Regions from separate parts of the Streptomyces sp. NPDC050625 genome, predicted to be linked through region 2. Evidence: riboswitches for the same ligand, from Rfam matches in the RefSeq annotation. Region 2 holds a riboswitch; each other region holds the start of a gene.
What was found. Region 2 has a riboswitch for thiamine pyrophosphate ahead of thiC (phosphomethylpyrimidine synthase ThiC). Riboswitches for the same ligand answer to the same signal wherever they lie in the genome.

Region 1: linked by a shared signal. The riboswitch ahead of thiO (glycine oxidase ThiO) and the one ahead of thiC (phosphomethylpyrimidine synthase ThiC) in region 2 are both predicted to bind thiamine pyrophosphate.
Region 3: linked by a shared signal. The riboswitch ahead of AB0I54_RS26720 (thiamine ABC transporter substrate-binding protein) and the one ahead of thiC (phosphomethylpyrimidine synthase ThiC) in region 2 are both predicted to bind thiamine pyrophosphate.

Annotation. Positions count from the first base shown of each region.
Region 1 is NZ_JBFAIQ010000007.1:73,604-78,857, reverse strand. It holds gene thiE (thiamine phosphate synthase) at 1-368, opposite strand, end outside; gene AB0I54_RS18375 (Rv2175c family DNA-binding protein) at 534-899, opposite strand; gene AB0I54_RS18370 (FAD-dependent oxidoreductase) at 964-2,196, opposite strand; TPP riboswitch at 2,356-2,467, shown strand; gene thiO (glycine oxidase ThiO) at 2,465-3,649, shown strand; gene thiS (sulfur carrier protein ThiS) at 3,646-3,846, shown strand; gene AB0I54_RS18355 (thiazole synthase) at 3,850-4,644, shown strand; gene pknB (Stk1 family PASTA domain-containing Ser/Thr kinase) at 4,733-5,254, shown strand, end outside.
Region 2 is NZ_JBFAIQ010000005.1:16,354-21,607, forward strand. It holds gene AB0I54_RS13325 (hypothetical protein) at 1-77, shown strand, start outside; gene thiC (phosphomethylpyrimidine synthase ThiC) at 125-1,927, opposite strand; TPP riboswitch at 1,920-2,100, opposite strand; gene AB0I54_RS13335 (YibE/F family protein) at 2,172-3,647, shown strand; gene AB0I54_RS13340 (SsgA family sporulation/cell division regulator) at 3,761-4,198, opposite strand; gene AB0I54_RS13345 (helix-turn-helix domain-containing protein) at 4,297-5,157, opposite strand.
Region 3 is NZ_JBFAIQ010000013.1:96,855-102,108, forward strand. It holds gene AB0I54_RS26715 (iron ABC transporter permease) at 1-1,547, opposite strand, end outside; gene AB0I54_RS26720 (thiamine ABC transporter substrate-binding protein) at 1,586-2,665, opposite strand; TPP riboswitch at 2,735-2,842, opposite strand; gene rlmN (23S rRNA (adenine(2503)-C(2))-methyltransferase RlmN) at 2,878-3,984, opposite strand; gene AB0I54_RS26730 (hypothetical protein) at 4,205-4,705, shown strand; gene AB0I54_RS26735 (phosphatidate cytidylyltransferase) at 4,812-5,254, opposite strand, start outside.

The DNA.
Region 1 (5,254 bases), on a different contig from region 2:
GCCTCCCGCTCGGCGTGGGTGGACCGGCCGATCAGCACCTCGTCGCCGAGCACGGCCCGGGCGGCGGGCACCGGAAGGTCCCCCTGGCCCAGGTGGAGCACGTCGGAGGCGGCGGCGTGGGCGACGTCCGCGCGGTCGTTGACCGCGAGCAGCCTGCCGTGCCGTGCGCAGGCCTCGGCGAACACCTGGAGGTGCTCCAGTTCCTCGGCCGCCTCCATGCCCTTGTCCCGCAGCTGCACGATGTCGACGCCGCCGGCCAGCACCGCGTCCAGGAACTCGGCGAGGTCGCCCTGCCGTCTGCGGGCGTCCGTGCAGAGGTAGACCCGGGCGTCGGCGAGACGGGCACGTGCGCTTGCGGTGTCGGGCATGGGTTGACTCCCCCGGTTGTCGGTGCGAAGCGAAGCGATGCGATGCGGTCCGATGGCGATGCGATGCGGTCCGATGCGATGGCGGCGCGGGCGCACGCCACCCAGGGGCCGGGCCGGGCCACGGCCCCTCGGCGTACGTCGCTGCGGCGTATCGGTGTGTTGGGATCAGACGGCGAGCGCCTGGGCGCGGCGCTTCACCTCCGTGCCGCGGTTCTCACTCAGTGCCTGGGCGGGGGTGCCGGGCAGGCTCGGGTCGGGAGTGAAGAGCCACTCCAGCATCTCTTCGTCCGTGAAGCCGTCGTCCCGCAGCAGCGTCAGGGTCCCGGACAGGCCCTTGACCACCTTGTCCTCGTCGATGAAGGCGGCGGGGACGTGCAGCGCGCGGTTCTCGCCACGGCGTACGGCGATGAGCTGGCCCTCCTTGACCAGCTGCCGCACACGTGTCACCTCGACGCCGAGTTGTTCGGCGATGTCGGGCAGCGTGAGCCAGGCGGGGACGAGAGCATCGATCTTTGCGTCAATCTCGGTCACGGAAACAGCCTGCCATCCCGGACTGACACTCGGAAGCCGGGCCCGTCCGAGCTGGGCTTTTTCACTACCGTGCCGCGGCCTGTTTCAAGGGCCGCGCCGGATCCGTCAGCAGCTCCGCGACCACCGGCGTGCCCGCCTCGATCAGCCGCCGCCCCTGGGCCAGGTCCCGTGGCCGGCCCACCGCCAGCAGGGCGACGAGGCGGCCCTCGCGGAGCCAGCAGACGGTCCAGGCGGGCCCGAGCGGGTCGCCGCGCCACAGCAGCGTGTCGGCGGACGCGTGGTGACCGGCGTACTGGACGAAGCGGCCGAACTGCTCGGACCAGAAGTAGGGCACGGGGTCGTAGACGGCCGGTTCCTCGCCGATGATGTTGGCGGCGACCGTGCGCGGGCCCTGGAGGGCGTTGTCCCAGTGGTGGACGAGCAGCCGCTCGCCGTACCGGGCCGACGGGAAGGAGGCGCAGTCGCCGACCGCGTACACGTCGGGGGTGGAGGCGCGCAGATGGTCGTCGGCCACGATCTCGCGGTGCGCGCCGAGTTCGATGCCGGAGCCGGTGAGCCAGTCGGTGGCGGGGCGCGCGCCGATGCCGACCACGACGGCGCCCGCGGGCAGCCGCGCGCCGTCGTCGAGCACCACCGCGCCCGGCTCGATGCGCTCCACGCGCGCGTGGGTGCGCAGCGCGGCTCCGCTGTCGGCGTACCAGGCGGTCATCGGCGCGGCCACCTCGGCGGGAAGGGCTCCCGCGAGGGGGCGGTCGGCGGCCTCGACGACCGTCACCGCACAGCCCGCCTCGCGGGCCGCCGTGGCGAACTCGGCGCCGATCCAGCCCGCGCCGACGACCACGATGTCGTGCTGCTGGGAGAGCACGGGCCGCAGCCGTTCGGCGTCGTCCAAGGTGCGCAGCAGATGCACTCCGGGGACGCCCTCCGTGCCGGGCAGGCGGATCGGTTCGGCGCCGGTCGCGACGACCAGGACGTCGTACGGAACGGGCCCGGACTCGGTGTCCAGCTCGTGGTCGGCGGGGCGCGCGCCGTCCGCCTCGCACCCCAGTCGCAGTTCGATGCCGAGCGACTCGAAGTCGACGTCGAAGGCGGAGCCCTCGGCCTTGCCGAGCAGCACGGCCTTGGACAGCGGCGGCCGGTCGTAGGGCTGGTGCGGCTCCGCGCCGATCAGCGTGACGGTGCCGGTGAAGCCCTGTTCCCGCAGGGCGACCGCGGTCTGCACCCCGGCCATGCCCGCGCCGACGACGACCACGCGCCGTGCCTGTGACGTGCCCCGTTGCTGCGTCTGCTCGCTCACCAGATCACCATAGACAACTGACAAACTGTCAGTCAGGGGGCGTGCTGGGTGACCTGCTCCACAACGCTCGTTCCGCTGGGCCCGCCGCGCCTCCCGATCGGGCCGTGGACGGAGGCTCCCTTACCCGGGCGAAGCTCCGCGGGCTAGGGTGGCCACCGTACAAGCACTCGCGGGAGCCCGGACGCACCGGGCTGAGAGGGAGGCTGGCGGCCTCCGACCGTACGAACCTGATCCGGGTCATGCCGGCGAAGGGAGGGGCTGGACGCCCATGTCGTCACGTACGTCAGACGTCCTCGTCGTGGGGGGCGGAATCATCGGCCTGGTCACGGCCTGGCGGGCCGCGCAGCGCGGGCTCGTCACCGCCGTGGTGGATCCCGAGCCGGGCGGCGGGGCCGCCCAGGTGGCGGCCGGGATGCTGGCCGCGGTCACGGAACTGCACTACGGCGAGCAGACCCTGCTGGGCCTGAACCTCGCCTCGGCCCGCCGCTATCCGGACTTCGTGGCCGAGCTCACCGAGGTCACCGGCCACGACGTCGGCTACCGGCGGTGCGGCACGCTCGCCGTCGCGCTGGACGCCGACGACCGCGCCCATCTGCGCGAACTGCACGCCCTGCAGCAGCGGTCGGGCCTGGAGTCCGAGTGGCTGTCGGGGCGGGAGTGCCGGCGCCTGGAGCCGATGCTCGCGCCCGGTGTGCGCGGCGGGCTGCGGGTGGACGGCGACGATCAGATCGATCCGCGGCGGCTGACGGCCGCGCTGGTGGCCGCGTGCGAGCGCGCGGGGGTGGTGTTCCACCGCACGTGGGCGGAGCGGCTGTCGGTCGTACGGGACCGGGCCGCCGGTGTCGTCACCCGTGAGGGAGACGTCCTGGGCGCGGACCGGGTGGTGCTCGCGGCCGGCAGCCTGAGCGGGCGGCTCGCGGGCGTGCCGGACGGTCTGCTGCCGCCGGTGCGGCCGGTGAAGGGGCAGGTGGTGCGGCTGACGGTGCCTCGGCGGTACGCGCCCTTCCTGAGCCGTACCGTACGGGCCGTGGTGCGCGGCGGGCATGTCTACCTGGTGCCCCGGGAGAACGGCGAGCTGGTCGTGGGGGCGACGAGCGAGGAGCTGGGCTGGGACACGACGGTGACCGCGGGCGGTGTGTACGAACTGCTGCGGGACGCCCATGAGCTGATGCCGGGGATCACCGAGCTGCCGCTGGTGGAGACGCAGGCCGGACTGCGCCCCGGCTCCCCGGACAACGCGCCGATGCTCGGTCCGACCGCGCTCGACGGGCTGCTGATGGCCACCGGGCACTTCCGCAACGGCGTGCTGCTCACACCGGTCACCGGCGATGTCATGGCCCACGTCCTGGTCACGGGTGAACTCCCGGACCTGGCCCGCCCCTTCACACCGCAGCGGTTCGGAAACGCAGTCGCCGTCCCGTCGGCCCCGGTCCCTTCGGAGCAGCCCGCATGAACATCTCGGTCAACGGGGAGCGCCGGGAGGTCGCGCCCGGCACCGCTCTCGACACCCTGGTGCGGTCGCTCACCGCGGCACCGCGCGGAGTGGCCGCCGCGCTCAACGAAACCGTCGTCCCGCGCGCGCAGTGGTCCGCCACGGCCCTGCGCGAGGGAGACCGCGTCGAAGTCCTCACCGCCGTGCAAGGAGGCTGACCCATGGCCGACGATCCCTTTGTCCTCGGTGGTACGCCCCTCTCCTCCCGGCTGATCATGGGTACGGGCGGTGCGCCCAGCCTGGATGTGCTGGAGCGGGCACTGGTCGCCTCCGGCACGGAGCTGACGACGGTAGCGATGCGGCGGGTCGATCCCGGGGTGCACGGCTCCGTGCTGTCGGTGCTGGAGCGGCTCGGCATCCGGGTGCTGCCGAACACGGCGGGGTGTTTCACCGCGGGTGAGGCCGTGCTCACGGCGCGGCTGGCGCGGGAGGCGCTGGGCACCGATCTGATCAAGCTGGAGGTCATCGCCGACGAGCGGACGCTGCTGCCGGATCCGGTCGAGCTGCTGGACGCGGCGGAGACGCTGGTGGACGACGGCTTCACCGTCCTGCCGTACACCAATGACGACCCCGTGCTGGCCCGGAAGCTGGAGGACGTCGGCTGCGCCGCGGTCATGCCGCTGGGCTCGCCGATCGGCTCCGGGCTCGGCATCCGCAATCCGCACAACTTCCAGCTGATCGTCGAGCACGCGCGCGTGCCGGTGATCCTGGACGCGGGGGCCGGCACCGCCTCGGACGTGGCGCTGGCGATGGAATTGGGGTGCGCGGGTGTGATGCTCGCCTCGGCGGTGACGCGGGCCCAGGAGCCGGTGCTGATGGCGGAGGCGATGAAGCACGCGGTGGAGGCGGGCCGGCTGGCACGCCGGGCGGGCCGCATCCCGCCCCGGCACTTCGCGGAGGCCTCCTCCCCCTCCGAGGGGCGCGCACACCTGGATCCCGAGCGCCCCGCCTTCTAGTCGCACAACAGTCACAGCTCTGCTGCATTCCGTCCCCGGATCGGCGTAACCCCCGGCCCTGTCGGTCGCGGCTCGTACACTCACCTGCGTGGATACGACCCTTCAGGACCCTCTCGTCGGGCAGGTGCTCGACGGCCGTTATCGCGTCGAGGCGCGGATCGCGGTCGGCGGGATGGCCACGGTCTACCGGGCCCTGGACACCCGTCTGGACCGGGTGCTCGCGCTCAAGGTGATGCATCCGACGCTGGCGGCCGACGGGTCGTTCGTGGAGCGGTTCATCCGCGAGGCGAAGTCCGTGGCGCGGCTGGCGCACCCCAACGTGGTGCAGGTCTTCGACCAGGGGGCCGACGGGTCGTATGTGTATCTCGCGATGGAGTACATCGCCGGGTGCACGCTGCGTGACGTGCTGCGCGAGCGCGGTGCGCTGCAGCCGCGTGCGGCGCTGGACATCCTGGAGCCGGTGCTCGCCGCGCTCGGCGGCGCGCACCGCGCCGGGTTCGTGCACCGTGACATGAAGCCCGAGAACGTGTTGATAGGGGACGACGGGCGGGTCAAGGTCGCCGACTTCGGTCTGGTGCGGTCCGTGGACACGGTGACGAACACCACGGGC
Region 2 (5,254 bases):
TCGAGTGGAGGCGCCTCCTCTGCGCCCTCGTAGCTGTCTACGGCCCGCTCCTCGTCATCTGGGCACTGTCAAGGTAAGCGTGCCCGGCGCTGCCCCCCATTGAAGGACAGCGCCTGAACGCACATCAATCCGCAAGCGGCAGGTACACCCGGTTCCCGCCGGCCGCGAACTCCTTCGACTTCTGGAGCATCCCCTCCGCGACCTCCTCCGGCGACGCCCCCTCAGCCGCCCCGCCACCGAATCGCTCTGTGATGGATTGGCTGATTTTCATCGAGCAGAACTTCGGCCCGCACATCGAGCAGAAGTGAGCGGTCTTGGCCGGCTCCGCCGGCAGGGTCTCGTCGTGGAACTCCCGTGCCGTGTCCGGGTCCAGGGCGAGGTTGAACTGGTCCTCCCACCGGAACTCGAAGCGCGCGTCGGACAGAGCGTCGTCCCACTCCTGCGCACCAGGGTGCCCCTTGGCGAGGTCGGCTGCGTGGGCGGCGATCTTGTAGGTGATGACGCCGGTCTTGACGTCGTCACGGTTGGGCAGGCCCAAGTGCTCCTTGGGCGTGACATAGCAGAGCATGGCCGTGCCCCACCAGGCGATCATCGCGGCACCGATGCCGGAGGTGATGTGGTCGTACGCCGGCGCGACGTCCGTCGTCAGCGGGCCGAGCGTATAGAACGGAGCTTCATCGCAGATCTCCTGCTGAAGGTCGATGTTCTCCTTGATCTTGTGCATCGGGACGTGTCCCGGCCCCTCGATCATGGTCTGAACATCAAAACGCTTGGCGATCCGGTTGAGTTCCCCGAGCGTTCGGAGTTCCGCGAATTGCGCCTCGTCGTTGGCGTCGGCGATCGAACCCGGCCGAAGGCCGTCGCCCAGCGAGTACGTGACGTCGTAGGCGGCGAGGATCTCGCAGAGTTCCTCGAAGTTCTCGTACAGGAACGACTCCTTGTGGTGCGCGAGGCACCAGGCCGCCATGATCGAGCCGCCGCGCGAGACGATGCCGGTCTTGCGGTTCGCCGTGAGCGGGACGTACGGCAGGCGGACGCCCGCGTGGACCGTCATGTAGTCCACGCCCTGCTCGGCCTGCTCGATGACCGTGTCCTTGTAGATCTCCCAGGTCAGTTCCTCGGCCCTGCCGTCGACCTTCTCCAGGGCCTGATAGAGCGGCACCGTGCCGATGGGGACGGGGGAGTTGCGCAGCACCCACTCGCGGGTGGTGTGGATGTTGCGGCCGGTGGACAGGTCCATGACCGTGTCGGCGCCCCAGCGGGTCGCCCAGGTCATCTTCTCGACCTCCTCCTCGATGGAGGACGTCACCGCGGAGTTGCCGATGTTGGCGTTGACCTTCACCAGGAACCGCTTGCCGATGATCATCGGCTCGATCTCCGGGTGGTTGACGTTGGCGGGCAGCACGGCCCGGCCTGCCGCGATCTCCTCACGGACGACCTCGGGAGCAACGTTCTCCCGCACGGCCACGAACTCCATCTCCGGCGTGATCTCCCCCCGGCGCGCATACGCGAGCTGGGTGACCGCCGTGCCGGCACGGCCGCGGCGCGGCAGACGCGGGCGTCCGGGGAAGACCGCGTCGAGGTTGCGCAGACCGCCGCGGGGAGAAGTGTGCTTGACCCCGTCGTCCTCGGGACGGACGGGACGGCCCGCGTACTCCTCGGTGTCACCACGGGCGATGATCCAGTTCTCCCGCAGCGGCGGTAGGCCCCTGCGGACGTCCGTCTCGACGAGCGGATCGGTGTACGGGCCGGAGGTGTCGTACAGCGTGACCGACTGCCCGTTGGTGAGGTGCACCTGACGAACCGGCACACGTACATCGGAGCGTGAGCCCTCGACATACCCCTTGTGCCAGCCGATGGACTTCCCGGCCTCACCCTGGGCAGGGTTCTGCATGGAGGCAGGCGTGCGTGCGTCCTTGTTGGTCATGAGACCTACTCCCTACGCCGGCATTACCCGGTAACAGGTTCAGCGGTCGACGCAGCGGTTTCCGTCTCGGCCGGCGTTTCATGTGAAACATCACTCTGTTCCACGTGAAACATCGCAAATACGGAGGTCAGCGCCCTCTCAGCCCGGTGCTCCGAGCTCCCGCGTGTGCAAAGGTGCCTCCACGCTAGCGTCAATTCGGCCGCGGTGAACAGAGGGCCCCTACCGTTCTTGCGATGATCTGGCGGTGACCACGACACGGCAGTACCCCTACCCGCCTCCCGAGCCGCCGCACCGTCCCGGCCCCGGACAGCGCGGCGGACACGAGCACGAGGGCCACGGTGGCGGTGACGAGAACCACCACGGGCACGGCCATGGACAGACCCCAGGACACGGGAACGGCGGCGGCCACGGCCACTCGCACAGCCACAGCCACGGCCCCGCCGCGCCCGTCTCCCAGCATCTGCGCAAGGTCATCGCGGCGATCCTGATCCCGTTCACCGCGGCGGTCGTGGTCGGACTCGTCGTGCTCTGGCCCGGTGGAGCCCCGTCACACCAGCGCACGGGAGTCGGCTTCGACCGGCAGACGCAGCAGGCCACGGTCACCAAGGTCGTCGAGCTGAGCTGCAAGTCGGTGAACGCCTCGGGGCAGGCCCCGACGGGCGACACCTCCACCGCCGAGGGCAACTCCGCTCAGCAGGAGGCGAACGGCACCTGCAAGAAGGCGACGATCCAGGTCGACACCGGCAAGGACAAGGGCCGTACGTTCACGGAGATCGTGCAGCCGGACCAGTCACGGCAGTTGCACGAGGGCGAGAAGGTCGTGGTCGCCTATGAGCCCTCGGCGCCCAAGGACCTGCAGTACTCGGTCACCGATGTGAACCGGAAGTTCCCGATGGCGCTGCTCGCCGGGATCTTCGCGCTCGCCGTCGTGGTGGTGGGCCGGTTGCGCGGTGTCATGGCGCTGGTCGCGCTGGCCGTCAGCTTCATGGTGCTGACCCTCTTCATCCTGCCCGCGATCCTGCAGGGCTCGAACCCACTGGTCGTGGCGGTGGTCGGGTCGAGCGCCATCATGCTGATCGCGCTCTATATGTGCCACGGCCTGTCGGCCCGCACCTCGGTCGCGGTGCTCGGCACGCTGGTGTCGCTCCTGCTGATCGGCATCCTGGGCTCGGAGTTCATCGACTGGGCCGCGCTGACGGGCAACACCGATGACAACACCGGTCTGATCCATGGCCTGTATCCGTCGATCGACATGAGCGGTCTGCTGCTGGCCGGCGTCATCATCGGTTCGCTCGGTGTCCTGGACGACGTGACGGTGACCCAGACCTCGGCGGTGTGGGAACTGCACGAGGCCAATCCATCGATGGGCTGGCGCGGGCTGTACCGGGCGGGCATCCGCATCGGCCGTGATCACATCGCGTCCGTCGTCAACACGCTCGTACTCGCCTATGCCGGTGCCGCGCTGCCGCTGCTGCTGCTCTTCTCGATCGCGCAGAGCAGCGTGACGACCGTCGCCAACAGCGAACTGGTGGCGGAGGAGATAGTGCGCACCCTGGTGGGCTCGATCGGCCTCGTCGCCTCGGTGCCGGTCACCACGGCCCTGGCCGCCCTCGTGGTGTCGGCCGACCGGCCAGGACAGGGGGCGGGGAAGGCGGGGAAGCCGGCCGAGGTCCAGTCGGCCGCGACGCGCGGCGGCCGGGGACGACGGCGCAAGAGGTGACACTCCGGTAGAAACGGTGACCCATGAGGAGAACCGGCGCCCAATGAGGAGAAGCGTTACTGCAGTGCTCCGCACGTCACTGTGGGGCGCCTCGCCCTCCATGCCGTAGCGCGTCAGCCTGCGCTCTGCTCCTCGGCCAGGATGCGGACCAGAGCCTCGTCGAGATGGGCGTCGAAGTCCTCCAGCGCCCCCTCCTGGCCGAGCGGCACCAACTTGTCCGTACGGTCCAGGAAGGCCACCAGCGGCGGCGCCGAGGACCGGAACACCGCCTGGTCGCCACCGACCTGAAGCCGGATCAGCACCTCTCCCAGTACATCCGTGTCGGCAGGCGCGATGTGCACATCACCGTCCCCGCACGGCCGGCCCACCCCGTCGATCAGCAGTTCCCGTCCGAAGGCCCACGTCACCGGGGCATCTCCGGGTAGATGGAAGGTCAGCCGCACGGCATAGGGGTCACAAGTCTCGTAACGCAACTCCACCGGAATGCGAAAGGAGAGCTCCTCGGACACGAGAAAGCTCATCATGACCTCTGCCTGTACGGACTCGCGCATCGCCTACCCCGTCTTATGACACCGACCGGCCGGATTGATTCCTTTGACGCTGGTCAAATCTTGCAGAAAGTACACGTGAGATCACAAGGAGTGAGTTTTCAGATACTGATAGAGATCGCCAGTGTCCCCAGATGCCGTCCGACCTCGGCCTGCAGTTGCCGGGCCGCGGGCAGCAGCCGGTCCGCCTGGTGGGCGGGCAGGGACAGGGCCATCGTGGCCGCCGTGGTGCCGACCGTGATGGGGATCGCCGCGCAGACCGTCCCCAGCGCGTACTCCTGCCGCTCCGTCACCGGCTCCATCCGGCGCATCCGGTCCAGCCGCCGCAGCAGGCTCCGGCCGTCGCGCACGGTGTACGGGGTGAGGGGTTGCACCGGGTAGCGGTCCAGGTGGTCGAGGCGCGCGGCCTCGTCCATCTGGGACAGCAGACACTGCCCGATCGAGTGCGCGTGCCCGGTTTCGCGGAAGTCGGCCCACTCCTCGACCGCCGGGTTGCCCGGGGTGTCGGAAACGCACATGACCTCGATCTCGCCGTCCTGGTACATCGCGTAGTACACCGGTACACCAATGGAATCGCGCCATTGCGCGAGCACGGCCGAGACCGCGCTGCGACGTTTCTGCTGCGCCCCGCTGCTGCCCAGCCGCTCGGCCGCCTCACCGAGGAAGAACAGGCCCTTGTCACGGCGGAGATAGCCCTCGTGCACGAGGGTGCGCAACAGGTGGTAGGCCGTCGGGAGCGCCAGGCCGGTCTCGCGGGCCAGTTGCTTGGCGGGAGCGCCGTACTCGTGCTCGGCGACCGTTTCCAGCAGCCGCATCGCCCGTTGCACGGAACCGATGAGGGTCGCGGAGTGCGGCTGCTCGGGGACCGCCGCGGAGGTCGGCCGCTGCGCGGGGGGTGTGGAGGAGCGCGGCTGTGCGGGGGGTGCGTGCGGTACTGCGGGTGCGGTGTCAGCCGTGGCCAAGGGTCACTCCCGAAGCGCGAGGGGGCAGCCCGTGCGGAGGAACACGGGTGGGGTGTACGCCGCCCGCGGGGCTGGGCCCCGCGTCGAATTCCGGACT
Region 3 (5,254 bases), on a different contig from region 2:
GCGCACACCACCATCAGAATCGTCGACAGGGCCATCGCCTGCCCGTAGTTGAGATCACCGGGCCGGCCGAGGAGCCGCGCCACCGCGACGGGCAGCGTCGGGTTGTCGGGCCGCGCGATGAACACGGTCGCGCCGAACTCCCCCAGCGACACGGCGAAGGCGAACCCGGCAGCGATCAGCAGCGCCCGCCGCACCATCGGCAGATCGACCTCCCGCCACACCCGCCACGGCGACGCCCCGAGCACGGCCGCCGCCTCCCGAAGCCGCCCGTCCACCGCTCGCAGCACGGGCAGCATGGTCCGTACGACGAAGGGCACACCGACCAGCGCCTGCGCGAGCGGCACGAGGATCCAGGACTGACGCAGATCCAGCGGCGGCTTGTCGAGGGCGATGAGGAATCCGAAGCCGACGGTCACCGCGGACACGCCCAGCGGCAGCATCAGCAGCGCGTCGAAGCCGCGGACGATCCGGCCGGCGTCACGGCGGGCGAGCGCGGCGGCGGCGAGGGCGCCGATGACCACGGCGATGGCGGTGGCGGCGACGGCGTACTGGAGCGAGTTCCCGATCGCGCTGATCGGCGCCACCAGGAACGTACCGCCGTCGTCGCGGGTCAGCGCCCGGTAGTAGCTGAAGCCGGGGGTGTCGAAGGAACGCTGCACCAGGACCGCGAGCGGCAGGACGAGGAGCACGGCGACCGTGGCGAGGACACCGGCCAGCAGCGCCCACTGCCCCGCCCCGCGCGGCCGGCGCGCCGTCACCGACGCGTCCACCAGCCGCAGCGCCGTCTCCCGGCGCCGTACGGTCCACGCGTGCACGGCGAGGATGGCGCCCACCGCGACGAACTGGACGATCGTGAGGACGGCGGCCGTGGAGAGGTCGAAGATCTCGGAGGTCTGCCGGTAGATCTCGACTTCGAGGGTCGAGAAGGTCGGACCGCCGAGGATCTGCACCACACCGAAGGAGGTGAAGGTGAACAGGAACACCATCAGCGCGGCGGCGGCCACGGCGGGCGCCAGCGCCAGGAGGGTCACCTTGCGCCAGGCCGCCAGGGGCGAGGTGCCCAGCATCCGGGCGGCCTCCTCCTGGCGCGGGTCGAGCTGCGACCACAGACCGCCCACCGTGCGGACGACGACCGCGTAGTTGAAGAAGACGTGCGCCAGCAGGATCGCCCACACGGTCGTGTCCAGCCGTACGCCCCACAGGTCGTCGAGCAGCCCGCCCCGGCCGACCAGCGCGAGGAACGCCGTACCGACGACGACGGTGGGCAGCACGAACGGGACGGTGACGACGGCCCGCAGGACCTGCTTGCCCGGAAAGTCGAGGCGCGCGAAGACATACGCGGCGGGCAGCGCGACCAGCAGGGTGAGCGCGGTGGAGGCGAGCGCCTGCCAGGTGGTGAACCACAGCACGTGCCGGATGTCGGACTGCGCGAGTACGTCCGTGATCCGCCCGAACCGCCAGACGCCGTCGGCCTTCAGACCGCGGGCGACGATCGCGGCGACGGGGTAGGCGAAGAACAGCGCGAAGAACGCGACCGGCCCGGCCATCAGTCCGAGCCGCGCCGCGTTCCCCGTACGGCCCTTGGCTACTTCAGTACGAGCGACGTCCACGACTTGACCCACTGGTCACGGTTGGCGGCGATCTTTTCGGGGGCCATGGTCTCCGGGTCCTTGGCCTGCGGGCCGTACTTCACGAACTCGGCGGGCACCTGGGCGCCCTCGCGCACCGGGTAGACGAACATGTTGAGCGGCATGTCCTCCTGGAACTCCTTGCCGACCAGGAAGTCGAGGAACGCCTTGGCGCCCTTGGTGTTGCGGGCGTTGCTCAGCAGGCCCGCGTACTCGGTCTGCCGGAAGCAGGTGCCGGTGGCCACGCCGGTGGGGGCGGTGCTGGGCTTCGGCTTGGCGAAGATGACCTCGGCGGGCGGCGAGGAGGCGTACGAGACGACGAGCGGACGGTCGCCGCCCGCCTTCTTGCCGCCGGCCGAACCGGAGAACTCCTCGTTGTAGGCCTGCTCCCAGCCGTCGACCACCTTGACGCCGTTGGCCTTCAGCTTCTTCCAGTAGTCCGGCCAGTTGCCGTCGCCGAACTTCGCGGCGCTGCCGAGCAGGAAGCCGAGGCCGGGCGAGGAGGTCGCCGCGTTCTCCGTGACGAGGAGGTTCTTGTACTCCGGCTTGACCAGGTCGTCGAAGGACGACGGCGGGGTCAGCTTGTGCTTGTCGAAGTAGGCCTTGTCGTAGTTGACACAGATGTCGCCGGTGTCGATGGGCGTGACCCGGTGCTTGTCCTGGTCGACCCGGTACTGGGGCAGGATCAGGTCGGAGCCCTTGGCCTCGTACGACTGGAACAGCCCGTTGTCGAGGGCGCGGGAGAGCAGGGTGTTGTCGACGCCGAAGAAGACGTCGCCCTGGGGGTTGTCCTTGGTGAGGATCGCCTTGTTGACGGCCTGGCCCGCGTCGCCGTCGTTGAGGACCTTGACCTTGTACCCGGACTGCTTCTCGAAGTCCTTGAGCACGTTCTTCGAGACGGCCCACGAGTCGTGGCTGACGAGGGTGACGGTCTTGGAGTCGGCCGACCCCTTGCCGTCGGACGACCCGCACGCGGACAGCGTGACGAGACCGAGCCCGACGGCGACGGCGACGGCGACGAAGGTCTTGTTGTGCACTGGATTCCTCCTGGGGTTGACCAGGAAGAGACGCGGCCCTACCCGGATTGTCCGGGCAGGGCGCAACAGCTTGAGTAGTGACCGAACTTCCTACCCAGAATGACCTGGGCGAGGTTCAGAGGGTCTGCGGCCCGATTGCCGCACTCTCAGCGCTGTGGCGCTCCCCTGTCGGAATATGAAGATGTGGTGAGACGCAATGGAACTCAGCCAGATTACCTCTCGGTGGCCGCGAGCTGACCACACGCTCCGTCGATCTCCTGGCCACGGGTGTCCCGGATGGTGACCGGCACCCCATGAGCCGCGATGGCCTCGACGAACGCCTTCTCGTCCTCCGGCCGCGACGCGGTCCACTTGGAACCCGGCGTCGGGTTCAGCGGGATGAGGTTGACGTGCACGGGCTTGCCCTTGAGCAGCCGGCCGAGCCGGTCGCCGCGCCAGGCCTGGTCGTTGATGTCCCGGATCAGCGCGTACTCGATGGACAGCCGGCGGCCGGACCTGGCGACGTACTCGAATCCGGCGTCGAGCACCTCGCGCACCTTCCACCGCGTGTTCACGGGGACGAGGGTGTCGCGCAGTTCGTCGTCGGGAGCGTGCAGGGAGATCGCCAGCCGGCACTTGAAGCCCTCGTCGGCGAAGCGGTGGATGGCCGGGACGAGCCCGACGGTCGACACGGTGATCCCGCGCTGCGACAGCCCGAGCCCGTCCGGCTCGGGATCGGTGAGCGCACGGATCGCCGCCACGACCCGCTTGTAGTTGGCGAGCGGCTCGCCCATGCCCATGAACACGATGTTGGACAGCCGGGCCGGGCCGCCGGGCACCTCGCCGTCCCTGAGCGCCCGCATCCCGTCCACGATCTGGTGCACGATCTCGGCGGTGGACAGATTCCGGTCGAGCCCCGCCTGCCCGGTCGCGCAGAACGGGCAGTTCATCCCGCACCCCGCCTGCGAGCTGATGCACATCGTCACCCGGTCCGGGTACCGCATCAGCACCGACTCGACGAGCGTCCCGTCGAACAGCCGCCACAGCGTCTTGCGCGTGGTCCCCTGATCGGTCGACAGATGCCGCACGACGGTCATCAGCTCGGGAAGCAGCGCTTCCTGCAGCTTGCCGCGAGACGCGGCCGGGATGTCGGTCCACTCGGCCGGGTCGTGCGCGTAGCGCGCAAAGTAGTGCTGAGACAGCTGCTTGGCACGAAACGGCTTCTCCCCGACGGCGGCAACGGCTTCCTTCCGCTCGGCGGGCGAGAGGTCGGCAAGATGCCGCGGCGGCAGCTTGGCTCCGCGGGGGGCGACGAAAGTGAGTTCTCCGGGCTTAGGCATGGCGGTACCAGTGTCGCAGATCCACTTGGGTGGCCCGGGGCCCCGCCGTTTCGCCATGGGTGGCCCGGGGCCCACCGTGTCGCCGTGGATGGCCCGGGGCCCACCGTGTCGCCGTGGATGGATCACCGTCGCCGAGCTTGGCGCGAACATGACCGAAGAGACATGACGTGTTCACGTTTGATTTGCATGGACACCTCCCCTGCCCTCAATTCTCGCGATCATGAAACCGCTGAAGACCCTGCGCCTGACCGTGCCCATGGGACTCGCCGCCCTCATGCTCACCGTGGCGGGCTCGCTGTCCACCGCGTCCGCGGCGACCGACTGGACGTACAAGAACGCCTACGAGGGCAACTGCCTCACCGCGTCGACCGTGACCGACAAGGTATGGTCGGGCTCCTGCAACCAGTCGCCGGGCACCTACTGGAACTGGGGCGGCGAAACGTGGCAGGACTACCCCTCCGGGCGGACGTACCGCCGGCTGGTGAGCGCGGCCACCGGCCAGTGCCTCACCACGGACACCAAGTCCGCCACCAACGCCCTGTGGATGTCCGCCTGCGGGAACGGTCCCGATCAGTTCTGGAACGCCGACTACGACGACCTGCGCAACCTCGACGGAAACCTTCTGCGCACCTCGGCCAACGGTGACGCCGTCTACTCCACCCCCTGGGGCCAGGACGGCATCGAGACCTCACGCTGGACCTGGTACGGCACGCACTACTGACACCGACCGCTCCACGACGCACGCACACACAGGCGAGCCCCCGTCCTCGGTGAGGGCGGGGGCTCGCTCGCGATGGTGGGCCGTGGCCGAGCCCACGAAGCCGTGGCTATGCCGAGCCGACGAACAGGACCAGCAGCAGCCATACCACCGGTGCCGTCGGCAGGAGTGAGTCCAGGCGGTCCATGATGCCGCCGTGGCCGGGGAGCAAGGTGCCCATGTCCTTGATGCCCAGGTCCCGCTTGATCATGGATTCGCCGAGGTCGCCGAGCGTGGCGCTGGCCGCGACCGCGAGGCCCAGCAGGAGGCCCTGCCACCAGCTGCCGCCGTCGATCAGGAACTGCATGCACAGGGCGCCGGCCACCATCGCGAAGGCGACCGCGCCGAGCAGGCCCTCGCGGGTCTTGCCGGGGCTGATGCGCGGGGCGAGCTTCGTCCTGCCGAAGCGCCAGCCGACGGCGTACGCGCCGGTGTCGCTGACGACCGTCAGCAGGAGGAAGGTCAGGACGCGGAACGGGCCGTCGTCGGCCGTCAGCATCAGCGAGACGAACG